3 regions of the Litoribrevibacter albus genome follow, and region 3 is predicted to be linked to each of the others. Evidence: predicted binding sites of a transcription regulator. Region 3 holds the regulator's gene; each other region holds the start of a gene.
The links. The regulator sigma-54, encoded in region 3, starts transcription at its own class of promoters, with help from an activator protein. The targets are predictions, from matches to a motif close to TGGCACNNNNNTTGCTNT.
Positions count from the first base shown of each region.

Region 1: a site for sigma-54 is predicted at 2,118-2,135, ahead of QQL66_RS19480 (pilin). Genes of this name have one in related genera too.
Region 2: a site for sigma-54 is predicted at 1,554-1,571, ahead of glnL (nitrogen regulation protein NR(II)). Genes of this name have one in related genera too.

Region 1 is NZ_BSNM01000026.1:163,995-167,280, forward strand. It holds gene QQL66_RS19470 (O-antigen ligase family protein) at 1-1,134, shown strand, start outside; gene QQL66_RS19475 (prepilin-type N-terminal cleavage/methylation domain-containing protein) at 1,131-1,550, opposite strand; gene QQL66_RS19480 (pilin) at 1,636-2,061, opposite strand; gene nadC (carboxylating nicotinate-nucleotide diphosphorylase) at 2,255-3,115, opposite strand.
Region 2 is NZ_BSNM01000027.1:81,047-84,332, forward strand. It holds gene glnA (glutamate--ammonia ligase) at 1-724, shown strand, start outside; gene QQL66_RS20100 (DUF4124 domain-containing protein) at 848-1,396, shown strand; gene glnL (nitrogen regulation protein NR(II)) at 1,603-2,676, shown strand; gene ntrC (nitrogen regulation protein NR(I)) at 2,673-3,286, shown strand, end outside.
Region 3 is NZ_BSNM01000011.1:435,079-438,364, reverse strand. It holds gene rapZ (RNase adapter RapZ) at 1-114, opposite strand, end outside; gene ptsN (PTS IIA-like nitrogen regulatory protein PtsN) at 167-613, opposite strand; gene hpf (ribosome hibernation-promoting factor, HPF/YfiA family) at 680-967, opposite strand; gene QQL66_RS09030 (RNA polymerase factor sigma-54) at 1,125-2,714, opposite strand; gene lptB (LPS export ABC transporter ATP-binding protein) at 2,887-3,286, opposite strand, start outside.

The DNA of each region.
Region 1 (3,286 bases), on a different contig from region 3:
TGCTTTTTTATTCTAGGGGGAGTCTCTTCTATTTTTAATGAAAATGCTTACTGGGGGGTGATAGATCTTTCTAATTACTTTTTGTTGTTGGTGGTATTTTATGTTCTATCTATATGTTGTAACGAGTTTTCGATGGAGGCCATCTACACTGCTTTATATTGGTTGGTTTTAGTATTTTCTTTGTTTCTTTTTGTCCAGTTTTTCTTAAATCTACTATTTAATCTGATAGATGGTAACAAACCAAATATTCATCATCTGATATCTGGATTTATTAATGCTCGTTTTTTAAATCAGATACAAGTTATCTTGATGCCTTTTTTATTCTTGCCTATAGCTCTTAAAAATCTCAAAGGATATAGTCGAATTAGTATATTTTTTATTGCCTTTCATTGGATGGTGTTGTTTCAGACTGAGGCTAGAGGTGCTTTACTTTGTTTGGTTTTGTCGTTTTGTATTGTGTTGTTTCAGGTTGAGAAAAAACTCAGAAGTAACATGTTCTGTTTGATCTTAAAGACATTATTAATTGGTATAGGACTTTGGTTGTTTTTTATTGTGGCTTTGCCTTGGTTTTTTACCGGAGAGTCCATTGGAACTTTTCGAACTTCAAGTTCTGGTCGCATTGAAATGTGGACTTTTGTTTTAAATGAATTTTATGACGCTTTATTACTTGGTTATGGACCAATGAGCTATGCGTATGCAGAAGGGAAGCCTGTTGGAAATGCCCATCCTCATAACTTTCTTATGCAGTTATTGTATGAGCATGGTGTTTTGATTTTTGGAGTGTTTATTTGTTGGGGCGGTTTTTTGTTATGGTCTGAGTTAGTAAGAATAAAGGAGAAAATATTAAGTCATTCTCAAATATTAAATTTTGTTGCTATTTGGGCTGCGATAGGATACTCATTTCTAAGTGGGGTCTTTGTTATGCCATTTTCTCAATTGGCTTTTGTCTTGGTTTTGGCTGTTAGAATTAGATCGGAAAAAACTATCCAGCTGAAATTGCTATGGCGGCTATTATTGATTGGCTTGGTAATATTTTGTTGTTTTATTATTACTTCTTCTTATCTGCCTATGGAGGAGTGGCAAAAAATTTATCCAAGAATATGGGTGAATTCCTTTCAAGCTTTTCACCGTTAGCTGGATGTGCCTGCTCCGTCTCGACATTGTTCAGTGGATGCTCCATTCGTATCAATTGAAATAGCTTGATAAGATACCCCCCCACTTAGAGTAAGAATTGCGCTTACTTTACAAGGTCCATCGGTCCATTCAAGTGTTGCAGGGGCATCTTTTGCTATGGTTCCTCCATTGGCTGTTTCTACTAGGTCTACAGTATTTGTGATCAAAGTATTTAGATCGTCACAGCCTATACCTGTTTGAATGCATGTCTGAGCTGTCCCTGAGATACTATTAATTCCTTTCATTGCTGCACCTGCATGAGAATTTGCAACATATTGCTTGTATGCTGGAATTGCAACTGAAGCCAAGATCCCAATGATAGCTACCACGATCATTAACTCTATCAATGTGAAACCATTATTTGATTTGCTGTTCATGGAAAGACCTCCTAACTTCGTTTGTGAAAAAAAGAAGCCCACATATAGTGGGCTTTCAATTGTTCTTGTAAAATCAGTAGAGCTATTAACTACCGATTGCTACGTTACCTGCACCTTCTGCACACTGTGCGTCCGACGCAGCTGCTGTATCTTGAGATAACGCGGAGAAGCTAACAACACCTAAGTTGGTTAGGTTGGCAAATACTTTACAAACGCCTGTGTCCCAAGAAACTTTAAACGCGGTATCTTTGGCGACGGTACCTGACTCGAGAGTGGTTTCAGTGGTGTTTGTAATTTCAGTGCCAAGTTCTGTACAGCCAAAACCTGTTTGAATACAAGTCTGGGCTTTTTGTACGAAGCCATTTACGCCTTTCATACCTGCACCACCTTCTGCGGTAGATACATAGTCTTTATAAGCAGGGATTGCTACTGCTGCTAGGATACCGATGATCGCAACTACGATCATTAATTCAATTAGAGTGAAACCAGCTTGTGCTTGATTCTTAGTCATTTTTTTTTCCTCATAGGAAATGATTGAGAGTTTTGTCCGTTTTGGATATCTGGACTAAAGCTCTGATTGTGCCAAAACTTTAAAATTGTTAAAAATCATGTTGTTATGGCTTTTTTGAGTGTTGGTTCTTTTGTGGAGGTTTATTTTAAGGTGACGCAAAGTGTCACCTTGTGACAAGAAGGGTTAGGGTGGATTACAACTCCACAAACCGCATCGATAGATCCAGCGCCTTAACATCTTTCGTTAGCGCACCTATCGAGATGTAATCGACGCCGGTTTCAGCTTTGGCTCTTAACGTTTCTTTAGTTATACCACCGGATGCTTCCAGTTTTGCCTTACTATTGTGTTGCGTTTTGTTGATTTCAACCGCTTTGACGAGATCTGCGTTGCTAAAATTATCAAGCATGATGATGTCTGCACCGGCTTCAAGTGCTTGATCAAACTCTTCGAAGGTTTCCACTTCTACTTCCACTGGTTTTCCAGGTGCGATTTGATGGGCTTTTTCCACGGCTTGTTTGATTCCACCGGCTGCGGCGATGTGATTTTCTTTGATCAGGAACGCATCGTAGAGACCAATTCTGTGGTTATCACATCCGCCGATTTTAACGGCGTATTTTTGAGCTAAACGGAAGCCAGGCAGGGTTTTACGGGTATCAAGTAAAGTTACCGATGTACCTTCCACAAGTTGTGCGTATTCATAAGCTTTTGTTGCAGTGGCAGATAGCGTCTGTAAGAAGTTAAGAGCACAGCGTTCACCGGTAAGAAGTGATCGAGCAGAGCCTTTCAGTTCAAATAATAAAGAGTCGCCAAGAATGTGGTCGCCGTCTTGTTTGTGCCAGATGACTTCCACTTTTGGATCAAACTGTTTGAATACTTCGTTGACCCAGGCTTGGCCGCATAAAATGCCATCTTCACGGGTAATGACTTTTGCATACCCTTGACGATCTTCCGGGATGAGTTGAGCGGTAATGTCTCCTTCTCCGATGTCTTCCGCTAACGCCAGTTTTACAGAAAGCTCGATGTTGTTGATCAATTCAGGAGATAGTGAAGTCATATTGGTCTCAATTTGTCTAAAATTTAACAAGGAAGTCAGATGTAGCCGGCTTTGGGTCACCTTTGACAAGCTATTGTAATAGCTTTGCGTATTCTGAGTAACCGTCAATTTTTTATCGTAAAGATACGTAAAAACGTGACATAAATCTGAATTTTTAAGGTATTGTACGAC
Region 2 (3,286 bases), on a different contig from region 3:
AGTTAAGAAAGCTGACGAAGTTCAGATTCTTAAGTACTGCGTACACAACGTTGCTCACATGTATGGCAAAACTGCTACCTTCATGCCTAAGCCACTAGTAGGTGATAACGGTTCTGGTATGCACGTTCACCAATCTTTCTGGAAAGACGGCGAAAACCAATTCGCTGGTGACGCGTATGCAGGCCTAAGCGAAACTGCTCTTTACTACATCGGTGGTATTATCAAGCACGCTCGCGCACTTAACGCTTTCACTAACGCTTCTACTAACTCTTACAAGCGTCTTGTTCCAGGTTTCGAAGCTCCAGTTATGCTAGCTTACTCAGCGCGTAACCGTTCTGCTTCTATCCGTATTCCATATGTTGCATCTCCAAAAGGTAAGCGTATTGAAGCTCGCTTCCCTGATCCAACCGCTAACCCATACTTGGCATTCGCAGCTATGCTTATGGCTGGCCTTGACGGTGTTAAGAACAAGATCCACCCTGGTGACCCAGCGGATAAAGACTTGTACGATCTTCCAGCAGAAGAAGCAGCAGCTATTCCTACTGTTGCTGAAAGCTTCGAGCAAGCACTTACAGCTCTTAGCGAAGATCGCGACTTCTTGAAAGAAGGCGGTGTATTCTCCGATGACATGATCGATGCGTACATTGAGCTTAAGAAACAAGACGTTGAGCGTTTGAACATGACTACTCACCCAATTGAGTTTGACATGTACTACTCTGTTTAATCTGTCCTTACGATAGATTGAGCTAAAAAAGCCTCCCACTGGGAGGCTTTTTATTTGCTATGCTAAAATCAGTTTTTATAAGATGATAGCCTTTCCCATTTTTGAGTAGACAGTTGATTTGCCATGAAAAATTCCGTTATTTTTACATCAGTATTGGCACTGGCATTAACGTGCACCAATACAGTGCACGCCAAAGTCTACAAATGGGTTACCGAAGACGGGACTGTGGTTTATTCAGACCAGCCCCATCCTGAAGCCGAAGTTCTTAATATTGAGCCCCTTCACCCTTACAAAGCACCAAGCTACAACCAACCCCAAGAAACCACGATCGAGAGTGAAAAAGCTCAGGTCAACGCCACCTCGCGATACAGCAGCGTTACCATTGACTCCCCTGAACATGAAGCCAACATACAAGGCAGCGCAGGCAGTTTCACCGTAGCAGTAAGCTCAAATCCGGCCCTTAAAAAAGGCGACAAATACCAACTACTCATTGATGGTAAAGCTCTGGGCGCCCCTACCAACCTAACGCAGTTCAATGTTCAAAACATCAATCGTGGCGAACACTCCATCGCAGTTCAAATTCTGGACAAGCAGGGTGAGAACGTAATCACCAGCCCTTCAATTACCGTATTTATTCATCGCCCAACCGTTAAACGTAAAACCCCCAAATAGACAATCCGATCATAACAAAACTTAATAGCACCATTTTAGTGCACAATGATTATTATCGCCCTAAAATAAACATATACACGAACAAGTTATTGGCTCCCATACCAGTAAAAGCGCACCAGACTTGTTATTTATAGGGCCTAAAAGCAATCACAGAAGCTGGCTTGCTTCTTGCTTTTGCTTAGTATTGGTAATTACTGTGCACTATTATGGAAAATCAATCGTCATATAAACGAATACTCGACAACCTGAATACCTCTGTTCTGGAACTGACGGCCGATCTGACGATCAGCTATATGAACCCAGCAGCAGAGATGTTGTTGCAGGTGAGTGCAAATCGCATGGATAACGTGCACATCAGTAGTCTCTTCCTCGAAGATGAAGATAACTTAGAACTGCTGGAACTCGCCGTTAAACGCGGACACCCATTCACCAAGCGTGAAACCACTCTACACCTCCCAACTCGGGAACCAATCACACTCGATTACATCGTTACTCCGATCACTGAGCTTCACAGCCAGACGTTCCTGATTATGGAGCTTCAACCGAGAGATCGCTTGATTCGAATCTCGCGCGAAGAAGAAATTATGGCGAAACAAGCTACCACTCAAGTGCTTGTTCGTGGCCTTGCACACGAGGTGAAGAACCCGCTCGGGGGAATTCGTGGTGCAGCCCAATTGCTGGAACGTGAATTAAACGACCCACAATTGGCCGAGTTCACTAATGTCATCATTGAAGAAACCGACCGGTTAAGAAATCTGGTCGACAAAATGCTCGGCCCCAGAAAGTTGCCAGAGCGAATCGAGACCAATATCCACGAGATCATAGAACGAGTCTGTACTTTGATAGAAGTGGAAACAAAAGGCTCGGTTAAACTCATTCGGGACTACGACCCCAGTATTCCGGAGTTTTTAGCAGACCCGTCCCAGCTTATACAAGCCATTCTGAACATCAGCCGAAATGCCATGCAGGCATTACAAGAAAACCACATCGACTCTCCATCTATCTGTTTTAAAACACGAGCACTGCGCCAGTTCACCATTGGTGCACAGCGTCATCGTTTGGTGTGTCAGTTGGATATTATTGATAACGGTCCGGGCATTCCCGAAGACATTCTCGAAAACATTTTCTACCCCATGATCAGTGGCCGAGCAGAAGGCACTGGTTTAGGGCTCTCCATTTCTCAGTCCATCATTACTCAACACGAAGGACTGATCGAATGTAAGAGTGAGCCTGGTAAAACAGCATTCACTATTTATCTACCTTTGGAGTTATCATCATGAACAAAACGAATAATGTCTGGATCGTCGACGACGACCGTTCAATTCGTTGGGTATTGGAGAAGGCCCTGTCTCAAGCCAATGTGCCCACCAGCAGTTTTGAATCCGGGGATGAGATCTTAAAGAAACTCCAGTACAGCCAACCTGAAGTGATCATCAGTGATATCCGTATGCCGGGCATCGATGGCTTAGATCTATTAGACCAGATCCAATCAGAGCACCCTGAAATTCCTGTCATCATCATGACAGCCCACTCTGATTTAGACAGTGCGGTGAAATCTTACCAACGTGGTGCGTTTGAATATCTTCCTAAACCGTTTGATATTGACGATGCCGTCACCTTGGTTAAGCGTGCACTCACTCACGCCCAAGAGCAAAAAGAAGAAGAACTGAAATCAGTAGAAGAGGCCAGCACTGAAATCATTGGTGAAGCACCTGCAATGCAGGAAGTGTTTCGCGCGATTGGTCGTTTATCTCAATCCAATATCACTGTACTAATTAACGGTGAATCTGGAACGGGTAAAGAATTGGTTGCTCATGCCCTGCATAAGCACAGCCCTCGCCGCAGTAAAGAATTTATCCCGCTGAACATGGCGGCGATTCCAAAAGACTT
Region 3 (3,286 bases):
AAGAAGAAGAGGTTCAGGTAAGTTATCGACACAATAAAAACCGCAGTCCTCAAGCGCATGAAGCGCGGAACTCTTACCGGAGCCGGAACGACCACTTACAAATACTAATTTCATGGGTTCTCCTTAGTGCTCCGATGTATGAGGCATTTATTAGTATAGTCAGATATCAACTGGTGATTACTTGAAACAGTTCTTCGTTTGAACTTGTGGCTCTCAGTTTGTCCCGAAACTCCGGGTGACTGAATTTCCCTGCAATGGTCGCCAGAATATCCAGGTGATCATCGTTTGCCTCTTGTGGGACAACAAGAGCAAAAATGATATCTACTTTTTGTTTGTCTAAAGAGTCGAAATCGATAGGGCTTTCAAGAACGAGAAGTACACCGGTTGGCTTTTCACAGGAAGGAAGTCTGCAATGGGGGATTCCAATGCCGTCTCCGAGTCCGGTACTGCCCAGTCGTTCTCTTTCAATTAAGGCATCAAAGATCTCATGCGCTGAAGGACCGGGGATGTGCTCTGAAAGAATACTGGATAGTTCTTCGATTGTGCGTTTCTTGCTCTGACAGGAAGCGCACCGTAAGGTGCGCTCTTTGGATAGTATGCTTGATAAATCCATTAATGTTGCTCGTCAATAATTCTTTTAACGAAGCTACATGTTTAAACGTTTCGATGTTTACTTAGGTTAGCGAGACTGAGATTTCTCTTTGTGTTTAATCAACTGACGATCTAGTTTATCTGTTAGTGCGTCAATCGCTGCATAAAGATCGTCGTGCTCAGCGTTAGCAAACACTTCACCACCGGTTACATGTAACTTGGCTTCTGCCAATTGTCTTTGTTTTTCAATACTCAGTGTAACTTGAACATTTGTTATCTGGTCATAGTGTCGCTCAAGTCGGTCTAATTTGGAAGTGACATAATCGCGAATGTTGGTAGTAATATCTAGGTGGTGGCCACTGATGTTCACTTGCATATAGGACTCCTTAAATTTGTATGCTGTGGTCCAAAAGATTCCAGCTACGTTTGTAATTGCTGGAGGAGGTCTGCGCCTCCTTCATCTTTAATATAGTCCTAGCATGGATCGAATACAATGACCTGTATCAATTCGCTTCTCTCGAACAAAACTATTTTTAAACCAATCGTTTACGTTCATTCGATGGTGGGATGTTCATTGCCTCCCGATACTTGGCAATGGTTCTTCTTGCAACTTTAATCCCTTGCTCACCCAGCAATGTGGCGATTTTGTTATCGCTGAGCGGTTTTTTAGGGTTTTCGGCAGCAACAAGTTTCTTAATAATTGCACGGATAGCGGTCGAGGAACATTCACCGCCCGATGACGTACTTACATGACTTGAGAAGAAGTATTTAAGCTCAAAAATACCTCGAGGCGTATGTATGTATTTTTGCGTAGTCACACGGGAAATGGTGGATTCATGCATTTCGACAGCTTCGGCAATATCATGCAGAACCAAAGGCTTCATTGCTTCATCACCATAGTCCAGGAACCCTCGTTGGTGCTCCATGATTTTGGTTGCAACCTTAAGAAGAGTTTCGTTACGGCTTTGGAGGCTTTTTAAAAACCACTTTGCTTCTTGCATGTGATCTTTAAGGAAGGTGTTGTCTGCACTGGAATCAGCTCGTCGAATAAGAGACGCATAACTTGGGTTGATGCGAATTTTAGGCGTGATTTCTGGGTTGAGATCAACTCGCCAACGTCCATTTACTTTTTGAACAATCACATCCGGGACAACGTAATCCGGCGTCTGTTGATTGATTTGTTCACCAGGACGAGGGTGAAGAGTTTGAATCAAACTGATAATTTCTTTAAGCACATCTTCTTTGATGCGGCCTTTTCGCATGATTCCGGCAAAATCTTTATTGCCTAACAATTCCAGATAGCGAAGGACAACAATTTTTGCTTCTGACAAGTAAGGAGTGTCAGCAGGCATTTGATTAAGTTGCACTTGTAAGCATTCTTGTAGGCTTCGTGCGCCTGTGCCTACCGGGTCAAAGCGTTGAATTAGGTGAAGAACGGCTTCAACTTCTTCAGTATCAATACGGTTTTCATCGTCTTCAGCAAAGTTTAATTCTTTGTTGGCGCTTTCACAGATGTCTTCAATCGGGGTGTGAAGATAACCATCGTCGTCGATGCCGTCGATGATATTTTCAGCGATGATTTTATCGGCGTCGGTCATTGGCGTTAGGTTTAACTGCCAATTAAGGTGATCCTGTAGCGTTTCTGTTACAGAATTCCGGGATTCAAAATCAAAGTCGTCATCGTCTGACGGCGCCGATGCCTGCGTTGGCGTGTGTTGATAAATATCATCCCAGCCGGTGTCGATGGTGAGGTCTTCTGGAATGTCATTATTCCATTCACTGTCGGTTTCCGAGGCTTCGTGAGCTGACGTTTTAAATTCGTCCTGGCTGTACTCTTCATGACTGGAACCGTCAAGATCACTGGAAAAGTCATGTGATTCTGAATTGGAGGAATTGTCCGACGGATCATTATCCAATGGCTTTTCGGCCATCTGGTCTTCAATGGAAGGTGCAGAGGCTTGTTCAAACTCTTCTTCCACTTCCAGCATTGGGTTGTTTTCCAATGCGTGTTGAATTTCCTGTTGTAAGTCTAAAGTAGAAAGTTGTAACAGTCTGATTGCCTGTTGCAACTGGGGCGTCATAGTTAGGGATTGCCCCATTTTGAGCTGAAGCGATGTCTTCATAAATTACAACGTATCCTTATGCTTTCACTCAGCGTGCGCGGTTGGTACTTATTGATGATCTACCGAAAACCGCACAAGCAATTTTTTTGCCACTAGCAACCAAGTATAAACCAAAATAATCCCGAAAGTGTTGATTTGTGTATCTGGTTGTCTGGCTAAATTAGGCCGTTAATTAAATATTAAAATTCTCGCCTAAGTAAATGTCTTTCACTTTCTGGTTGTTCAGGACGTCTTCGCTTTGCCCTTCTGCAATGATGTGTCCTTCCCCAACGATATAAGCCTTATCACAAATCCCTAAGGTTTCTCGTACGTTGTGGTCGGTGATGAGTACGCCAATACCAAGTCCCTTGAGATGGTTGATGATTCCTTGAATGTCGTTGACGGAAATTGGATCAACACCCGCAAAGGGTTCGTCGAGAAGGATGAATTTGGGATCAGTGGCCAGAGCGCGAGCTATTTCCGCGCGCCTGCGTTCACCACCGGATAAGCTCATGCCTAATGAATCTCGGATGTGGGTGATGTGGAATTCCTGAAGAAGGTATTCCAGTTTTTCTTTTTTCTCGTTTTCGGAC